DNA from 2 places in the Undibacterium sp. RuRC25W genome. Region 1 is predicted to be linked to the other one. Evidence: predicted binding sites of a transcription regulator. Region 1 holds the regulator's gene; the other holds the start of a gene.
The links. Region 1 encodes LexA, which represses DNA repair genes until DNA is damaged. Its sites were predicted from a motif close to ACTGTATNNNNATACAGT; they were not measured.

Region 1 (4,596 bases):
CGATCAATATGTGAAGTTAAACAAAAAGATTCCTCCAGAAATTCTTGCATCACTGTCGGGTATCGATGACGCTGGTCGCCTGGCGGATACAATCGCTGCGCACTTGCCACTCAAGCTCGAGCAAAAACAAGTCATCTTGGAAATCTTCAGTGTCGCTAAGCGTCTTGAGCATTTGCTCGGTCAGCTTGAAGGTGAGTTGGATATTTTGCAGGTAGAGAAACGCATCCGCGGGCGCGTGAAGCGTCAGATGGAAAAATCTCAACGCGAGTACTACCTCAATGAGCAAGTGAAGGCAATTCAGAAAGAATTAGGCGAGGGTGAAGAGGGGGCGGATATTGATGAGCTTGAGAAAAAGATCATCGCAGCCAAAATGCCTAAAGAAGCTCGTGACAAGGCGCTCAATGAGCTTAAAAAGCTGAAAATGATGTCCCCAATGTCTGCAGAAGCGACCGTGGTGAGAAATTATATCGACACGATCGTAAGTTTGCCTTGGAAGAAAAAATCCAAAGTCAATAATGACCTGACGAATGCTGAAAAGGTGCTTGAAGATGAGCACTATGGCTTAGATAAGGTGAAAGAGCGCATTCTTGAGTATCTTGCAGTTCAACAGCGTGTAGACAAGCTCAAGGCGCCAATTTTGTGCTTGGTTGGGCCTCCTGGTGTGGGTAAAACCTCACTCGGTCAATCCATTGCCCGTGCAACAAACCGTAAGTTTGTGCGTATGGCCTTGGGTGGTGTGCGTGATGAGGCAGAGATTCGCGGTCATCGTCGTACTTATATCGGTTCCATGCCAGGTAAAATTTTGCAGAGCTTGGCGAAAGTTGGTGTTCGCAATCCACTGTTCTTGTTGGACGAAGTGGATAAAATGGGTGCCGACTTCCGCGGCGATCCGTCGTCAGCATTGCTTGAGGTGCTTGATCCCGAACAAAACCATACGTTCTCTGATCATTACATCGAAGTGGATTTTGATTTGTCGGATGTGATGTTTGTTGCGACTTCCAACTCCTACAATATTCCAGCTGCTTTGTTGGATCGTATGGAAGTGATTCGTTTGTCCGGCTATACCGAGGATGAAAAAACAAGTATTGCGCAACGTTACTTATTGCAAAAGCAAATCAAGAATAACGGTTTGCAAGAGTCCGAAATTACCGTGGCTGAAAGTGCTATCCGCGACATCATTCGTTATTACACGAGAGAGGCGGGTGTCCGTTCACTTGAGCGCGAAATCTCCAAAATTTGCCGTAAAGTCGTGAAAATGCTTTTGCTCAAGAAGAATGAGAAAAAAGCGACAATCACGTCGAAGAATCTTGATAAATACCTAGGCGTACGTCGCTATGACTTTGGTGTTGCTGTCAAAGAAAATCAAATCGGCCAGGTCGTTGGTTTGGCTTGGACGGAAGTTGGTGGTGACCTCTTGACCATCGAGGCGGTAGCAATGCCTGGCAAAGGCGGAGTGATCCGTACGGGAACACTGGGCGACGTGATGAAGGAATCCATTGAGGCAGCGAGAACTGTGGTGCGTAGTCGTGCTAAGCGTCTTGGTATTAAAGCTGATGTGTTTGAGAAGAGTGATATTCACATTCACGTACCTGAAGGGGCGACGCCGAAAGATGGTCCGTCTGCTGGTATTGCGATGACGACTGCCTTAGTTTCTGTATTTACGGGTATTCCAGTCCGTGCTGATGTGGCGATGACTGGTGAGATTACGCTCCGCGGTGAAGTGTTGCCGATCGGTGGATTGAAAGAGAAGTTGCTCGCTGCTCATCGCGGTGGGATTAAGACTGTTCTGATTCCTGAGGAAAATGCAAAAGATCTGGCGGAAATTCCAGATAACGTCAAAAACAAGTTGGAAATTGTTCCTGTGCGCTGGATTGATAAAGTACTTGAGATTGCGTTGGAGCGTCAGCCAGAGCCTTTGGTTGAGCCTGAAGTTCCTGTTGCTGCTGCACCTGTTGATCCTGCGGTTGATTTGACTGTCGTAAAGCATTAAGTCAGAGAGTCCGTCATGCTGTGAAAAAAGCCCGATAGTTCGGGCTTTTTTTTATCAGTTCATCGGACTAAATGATTGTTTTGGGGGGGACGATTTTTTCTCTGTATTTCAAGAGGGGTATTGAGGTGAGGGGGGGGGCTGTGTTGATGGGCTTACACCCAGTTTCTCATTAGCCCTACAGCAAGACCTTCGAGATAAAAGTCCGCATCTTGGTCGTCCACCTTGATCGTCGAGTAATCAGGATTTTCGGCGATGAGCTCAATGTGATTGCCCGTTTTTTTATAGCGCTTAACGGTAACGTCATCACCAAGACGGGCGACAACGATCTGTCCATTGCGTGCGCTATCAGTTTTCTTTACTGCGAGCAAGTCACCATCTAGGATGCCCGCGTCGCGCATTGACATGCCGCGCACTTTTAGTAAGAAGTCTGGCTTGGCAGAAAATAAAGCGGGGTCGACCTGGTAGCTCGCCTCAATATGTTCGCTGGCGAGAATTGGGGAGCCTGCGGCAACCCGACCAATCAATGGAATGTTGAGTTGAACGCTGGCTGGATGGGGTGGATTAAAAGTTGAGCCGGTAATATGGCTTGATAACTCAGACTCCAATAGCCTGATGCCGCGCGATGTGCCAGCGGCAATTTCGATCACCCCTTTACGCGCGAGGGCCTGAAGGTGTTCCTCTGCTGCGTTTGTGGATCGAAACCCTAATTCTGTCGCAATCTCCGCCCTCGTTGGAGGGAAGCCTGTGTTTTGTATGGCATCTTTGATCAGATTTAAGATTTGTTCTTGACGTGTGGTGAGCTTCAGCATAAGCGAGCGGCGCCGAAAATAGCGCTGTATGTATAGACAGTCTGTATTTTTATACAGTGCAGCTGGATGTGCAAGGAAATTTTTAAAATATTACTTTTTTGCCGTCTTTGGTCATCTAGGTGCTTGTAGTAATTGAATAAAATGAGAAAGTGGGTTATTATCATCGGCTTTCCTCTTCCTGCACTCGTCTTGACGCCGAGGCAGGCTATTTTATTGTCCACAAGGAGAATATATGCGTCATTATGAAATCGTATTTATCGTACATCCCGATCAAAGCGAGCAAGTTCCTGCAATGATCGAACGTTACAAAGCTAGCGTTGTTGCACGTGGTGGTCAGGTTCATCGCGTCGAAGATTGGGGCCGTCGTCAATTGGCTTACATGATTCAAAAATTGGCTAAAGCACACTATGTTTGCTTAAACATTGAGTGCGATGCAGAAACATTGCTTGAGCTGGAAACAGCATTCAAATTCAATGATGCCGTTCTGCGTCACCTGACAGTCAAAATGAAAAAAGCTGAAACAGCTCCATCTCCAATGATGAAAGCAGTTCAGAAAGAAGACGCAGCGAAAGCACAACGCGTCGAAGCACCAGCTGCTTAATTTTGATTTGAAGAAGGTCGTCTAAAAAAGAGTGAACCAATTAAAGCTTGTGGCGCGCATTATTGAGAAGTCAGCATTGCGATATACGCCAGCTGGAGTGCCGATTGCAGCAGCAGTATTGATGCATAGGTCGTTGCAGCATGAAGCTAACATTGAACGAATAGTTGAGTTAGAGATGAATGCCCAGGCAGCTGGGAATATTTCAAGAGCATTTCATGACTTGCCGTTAGATGTCGAAATTGAATTCACTGGATTTTTAGCCCGCAGAAATCGCAACAGCAAAAGTCTCGTGTTTCACGTTAATGAAATCGGGACACATTTACTAGATTAGGAGCCTGACATGGCATTCGGTAAAAAATTTGATAAAAGCAAATTGAAGCAAAAGCGTCAACAACAAAATCCTTTGTTCAAACGCAAAAAATTCTGCCGCTTCACAGCAGCACATGTAGAAAAAGTTGATTACAAAGATATCGACACTTTGAAAGATTTCGTGCAAGAAAACGGCAAAATCATGCCAGCACGTTTGACTGGTACTAAAGCTTTGTACCAACGTCAAGTTGATACAGCGATCAAGCGCGCACGTTATTTAGCGTTGTTGCCTTACACTGATCTGCACACAGCGTAATTGACGACAAGTACTAGGAGAAAAATATGCAAGTTATTCTGATGGATAAAGTCGTTAATCTCGGCAACCTCGGTGATGTAGTTAAAGTGAAAGACGGTTACGCACGTAACTTTCTGATTCCACAACGCATGGCTCGCCGTGCAACTGCAGCAGCGATCGCTGAATTCGAAGCGAAACGCGCTGAGTTGGAAAAAGCAGCAGCAGCTAAATTGGCAGCAGCTCAAGCTCAAGGCGAAAAATTGGAAGGTTCTACCGTTCAAATTTCCCAAAAAGCTGGTGTTGATGGTCGTTTGTTTGGTTCTGTTACTAATTTTGACATCGCTGAAGCATTGGCTAAGCAAGGTGTTGCAGTTGAAAAATCGCAAGTTCGCTTGCCACAAGGTCCATTGAAGATTGTTGGCGAACACTCTGTTTCTGTTGCTTTGCATACAGACGTTGTTGTTAATGTAACAGTTTCCGTTGTTGGAGAGCAAGCTTAATAGGCTTCAGATTTGTTTAAAAAAAAGCCGGGTTCTGAACTGACCCCATTTAGTTGGACAGTTTAATTGCTATGCTACTAAGGGCTGATTTC
Region 2 (4,596 bases), on a different contig from region 1:
TTGCTGGCGGCTAATTCACTATAAAAGAGCCACAATTGCGCGTCGTTACCGCAGCTTCTACGATAACAGCCGCTCCTGCGGCGCTGCAAAAAACCTTCGAATTCTAGCACAGCTAAAACATGAACTCACCTAAAGCGGTCATTTTTTGCATTTCTATAGAACAAAGACAGTGATTGAAAGGCAAAAAATAGCATTTTTATTGTAACTTTGACTTTAACTTTGGTGGAATTTCGTTACGGAATTTCAATTAGAGGGGCAGTCGACAAAGTCTGCGGAGCGTTTCTTTGGCTTACAAAGCGCCATCCCACAAATTAACGATAAACAAAAACACTTGGTCCCAGTCTTCGCCGGAAAAAGCCCCCTACTCCGCTTCATCCTCTCTCTCCACTCTCATCGCGCCCTGAATCGACTTCCCAGAAAACCCCCTCTGTTGCAAAAATCGGCTTTGCTTCAAACGCTCCTCAAAATCTACTGGCGCATGCGGAAATTTGCGATGAAGCACCGCCAAAGCCCTCTCTAACTCACTCTCCGATAGATTGTCTTTCACTCGCTGAATTTCGACATCATCCAATTGATGCGTTTGCAACTCGGCAAGAATTCGCTGATTACCAAAACGCGAAGAACGACGATTCACCAGAGAATCAGAAAACCGCTCCGCGGACATAAAGTTAGAAGCCTCAAGCCAGTTCAATACGACCTCAACCTCCTCCGCTTCTTCTGCGTAAGGAGATAATTTTCTGACAAGCTCAATCCGACTGTGTTCGCGCATCGACAAATAACGGAGCGCCCGCCCTTTCAGGCTTAATTTTTGTTTCATCATACGAGTGACATCAACGAGCAAAGAGGAAAGAAAAACCAGACCATTCAATTAAAAAATTACTGAATGAATAACAAGACCATAAAAAAACAGCCACACACGACCCAGCATTAGGTTTTTCATTGCAGCCAAAAATAAAAGCCGATAATCTCAGCCAGTTGTTTAGCTGTAAATTATCGGCTTCAGTCAATTTCGACAGGAACCAGAATTTAGATCGACGTCAAATTACTTACTCTGTAGCACTAACACTTAATGCGGGCAACATTGGGACGCCAAGATGTTCGCGTACTTTATTTTCAATTTCATAGGCCAACTGTGGACGTTCCTTTAAGAAGTTACGTGCATTGTCTTTGCCCTGACCGATGCGTTCGCCGTTATAACTATACCAAGCACCCGCTTTTTCAATGATTTTGGCATCGGCACCCAAATCAAGGATTTCACCTTCACGAGATGTACCTTCTCCATAAAGAATATCGAAATGCGCTTCTTTAAATGGTGGTGCCACTTTATTTTTAACTACTTTAACTTTAGTTTCGTTACCAACAACTTCATCGCCAGATTTGATAGAACCAGTACGACGAATATCCAAACGAACGGAAGCATAAAACTTCAGGGCATTACCACCGGTCGTTGTTTCCGGGCTACCAAACATAACGCCAATCTTCATACGGATCTGGTTAATAAAGATCACCAAAGTATTCGTACGCTTGATGCTACCAGTCAATTTACGCAATGCTTGGGACATTAAACGTGCTTGCAGGCCTGGCAATGAATCACCCATATCGCCTTCAATCTCAGCGCGTGGTGTCAATGCAGCAACAGAGTCAATAACGACGAGATCAACACTGCCGGATCGTACCAAAGCATCTGTAATTTCCAGCGCCTGTTCACCAGTATCCGGTTGAGAAATCAACAGCTCATTGAGGTTAACACCCAGCTTTTGCGCGTAACCAACGTCCAGTGCATGCTCTGCATCGATAAAGGCACATGTACCGCCGATTTTTTGCATTTCAGCAATAGCTTGCAGGGTCAAGGTCGTTTTTCCTGACGACTCAGGACCATAAATCTCTACGACACGACCGCGCGGCAAACCGCCAACACCTAATGCAATATCCAAACCTAACGAGCCGGTAGAAACAACTTGTATTTCTTCCACAACGGCGCCATCGGCCATGCGCATGACCGATCCTTTACCAAATTGCTTTTCGATTTGTGCCAGCGCCGCAGCAAGCGCCTTGCTCTTTTCTGAGCTGTTGTCAGATTTCTTATCGTCCATACATTCTTTCATTCAATAAGCAGCCGGTGGAAAATAAACACTGGAACGAATTCCACGTTTTGCAGTACTGTATAAAAAAACAGTGATTTATGCAAGCGACTTTTTAAAACAAATTAAAAAAACGAAAAGTTTATTTTATGTAACATTCGACACAGTTGAGTCATTGCCTATGGAAAATCGCCGGATACGATCAATTGAAGGCAGATGTAAAATTGAAAGCCTGACGATTACATTGAAAATGCGTTTTTCAGACGCCCCAGCATTACGGCATTGAGTTCGATGTTGTGCTTATTCCAGCGATTAATCGTTTGATCAAGGTCTAATTTCAGACGAAGTGCCGTCTCTTTATCACCGATACCGATTGCCCAAATAGCGTACTCTGCACGGGCATCAAAACTACCGTACTTCTGCAGTGCAAACTCAAATTCAGAACGTGCGTCCTGCTCTTTACCAGCAGCGGCAAGTGTCCGTGCCATCAGCAAAGAGACAACTTCGGGTGCGTAATTAGGTGTTCGTTCGCGCAAGGTATGGAGATGGTCGATGCAGGCATCGTAGCGCTGACATGCAAAATTAGCCTGTGCGGCGCCAAGGCGTATCGCTGGGTCACCTGCAAACGGACCTTGCAAACATGCTTCGTAATTTTGCGCCGAATCCTGTGACTGACCAGCAGCCAACAACGCGGCGGCAAGTCTCATCTGATTCTGTGCTGTTGGTGTGTAATTAAAAGCTTCTCTTGCCTCGCGCAGCTCACGATTCGGGTCAAGTATTTTTCCAGCTACAGAGATGACCTTCTTAGCTCCGTACTGAATACGGGTGCTGGGCAAGTAAATGGCAATGCCGTACACCAGACTGCCGAGCAATGGGAACATAAATAAAATCGCTAACCAATACATATTCTGCCCCGTCCGAACGACATGTATCGCAAAAAATACAGCGATCAGTACATGAATACCAATACCAAAAAATTGCATAATTCTTCCTAGAGTTGCTTAATAACTTGACGTTGACTTATTGGTTGGCATGAATGCTAACCTTATCACCACTAACACTGTAGATTGAACAGATTCGCACACACCACCCGCATCGATTTTCAATGACACGTTGCCCCGAGGGTACGGTTGAATCCGCTATCACACAGTAGTTTATCATCACCCGAGAACTGAAATTATCGCCGTTTTCGTCCCAAGGAATATGCGCCAATCATCCGAGGGCAGATCCGCCAGCGATGACGCCATGTTTTTATTCAGGTACGCACTCAGGATATTTGACTTTCGATTCATTCATTTTTAGCTAAAACCGCGCTTCCAAGCGAAGGAGAATCAAATCGCATTCATTTTTCTCCGGCGAAAAGTCAAATTCGTCTATAAATTCGACGACAAATTTGGTATAACGTTAAACAAAGATGAAATAGGTTTTACGGATAATGCAAAATCAGATGTTGATCAGACTTTGCGAGTCCCGAATAACCGTTTCCGCAAATAATAATTAAATGATGGTGTTGTCATTCCCGAAGTGACAATATCGTCAATCCAAAGGCAATAAAAGATGGTGCGCCACCGTGATTTTCTCCCGAGTTAGACCAAACAGGGCTTATATCATTGCGCATTTTCTTTTGGGATAAGAGACAAATTCATTTTTAAAGAAACCTCATGCGTATCTTGCTTGCTGAAGACGATAGTGTCCTGGCAGATGGTCTGACCCGTTCGTTGCGCCAATCCGGTTATGCAACCGATTGCGTCAACAATGGACAAGAAGCCGATTCTGCCTTATCAACCCAGGATTTTGATTTACTTATCCTCGACCTGGGCCTGCCTAAAATGAGTGGACTGGAAGTCTTGCGCCGTCTGCGAGCCCGAAATTCTCATCTGCCAGTGCTTATCCTGACGGCGGCAGATTCCGTTGAGCAGCGGGTAAAAGGGCTGGATCTGGGTGCCGATGACTACATGGCAAAACCATTCGCCTTATCAGAACTCGAAGCTCGGGTGCGAGCACTGACAAGACGCGGCGCAGGTGGTGGGCCGACTATTATCAAACATGGCCCGTTAAGCTATGACCAGGTAGGAAGAATTGCCTACATCCATGAGCAGATGCTCGATTTATCTGCACGTGAACTAGGATTACTGGAAGTGCTTTTACAACGCACCGGACGTTTAGTTTCGAAAGAACAACTTGTTGACCATCTCTGTGAATGGGGCGAAGAAGTCAGCAATAACGCTATTGAAGTCTATGTTCACCGTTTGCGTAAAAAAATTGAAATTGATGGGGTACGTATCGCAACCGTGCGTGGTCTTGGATATTGTTTAGAAAAATTTTTTGTTGCGCCAGCAGCTCGTGCGACCTCTGTTGACCTCAACACGAACTCTGACACCGATCAAAAATGACGATGGATAGTGGCGTAAATCCTGCACCGGCCCAGGCTAGTCCGGAAAATACGCTACTGAGTCAACAAGAAGAAGTTAACCAACGCTCTCTGTTTGGTGAAATTCTAGATTGGATGCTCGCG

Region 2: the regulator LexA is predicted to act here: its motif matches at 2,160-2,177, upstream of recA (recombinase RecA).

The regions. Positions count from the first base shown of each region.
Region 1 covers NZ_JBMPPD010000041.1:30,712-35,307, forward strand. The annotation lists gene lon (endopeptidase La) at 1-1,990, shown strand, start outside; gene lexA (transcriptional repressor LexA) at 2,143-2,799, opposite strand; gene rpsF (30S ribosomal protein S6) at 3,032-3,400, shown strand; gene priB (primosomal replication protein N) at 3,432-3,731, shown strand; gene rpsR (30S ribosomal protein S18) at 3,741-4,025, shown strand; gene rplI (50S ribosomal protein L9) at 4,052-4,504, shown strand; partial or broken gene ACO0KV_RS16200 (IS3 family transposase) at 4,574-4,596, opposite strand, start outside.
Region 2 covers NZ_JBMPPD010000002.1:49,357-53,952, forward strand. The annotation lists gene recX (recombination regulator RecX) at 362-820, opposite strand; gene recA (recombinase RecA) at 1,047-2,093, opposite strand; gene ACO0KV_RS01385 (tetratricopeptide repeat protein) at 2,321-3,064, opposite strand; gene ACO0KV_RS01390 (response regulator) at 3,743-4,474, shown strand; gene ACO0KV_RS01395 (sensor histidine kinase N-terminal domain-containing protein) at 4,471-4,596, shown strand, end outside.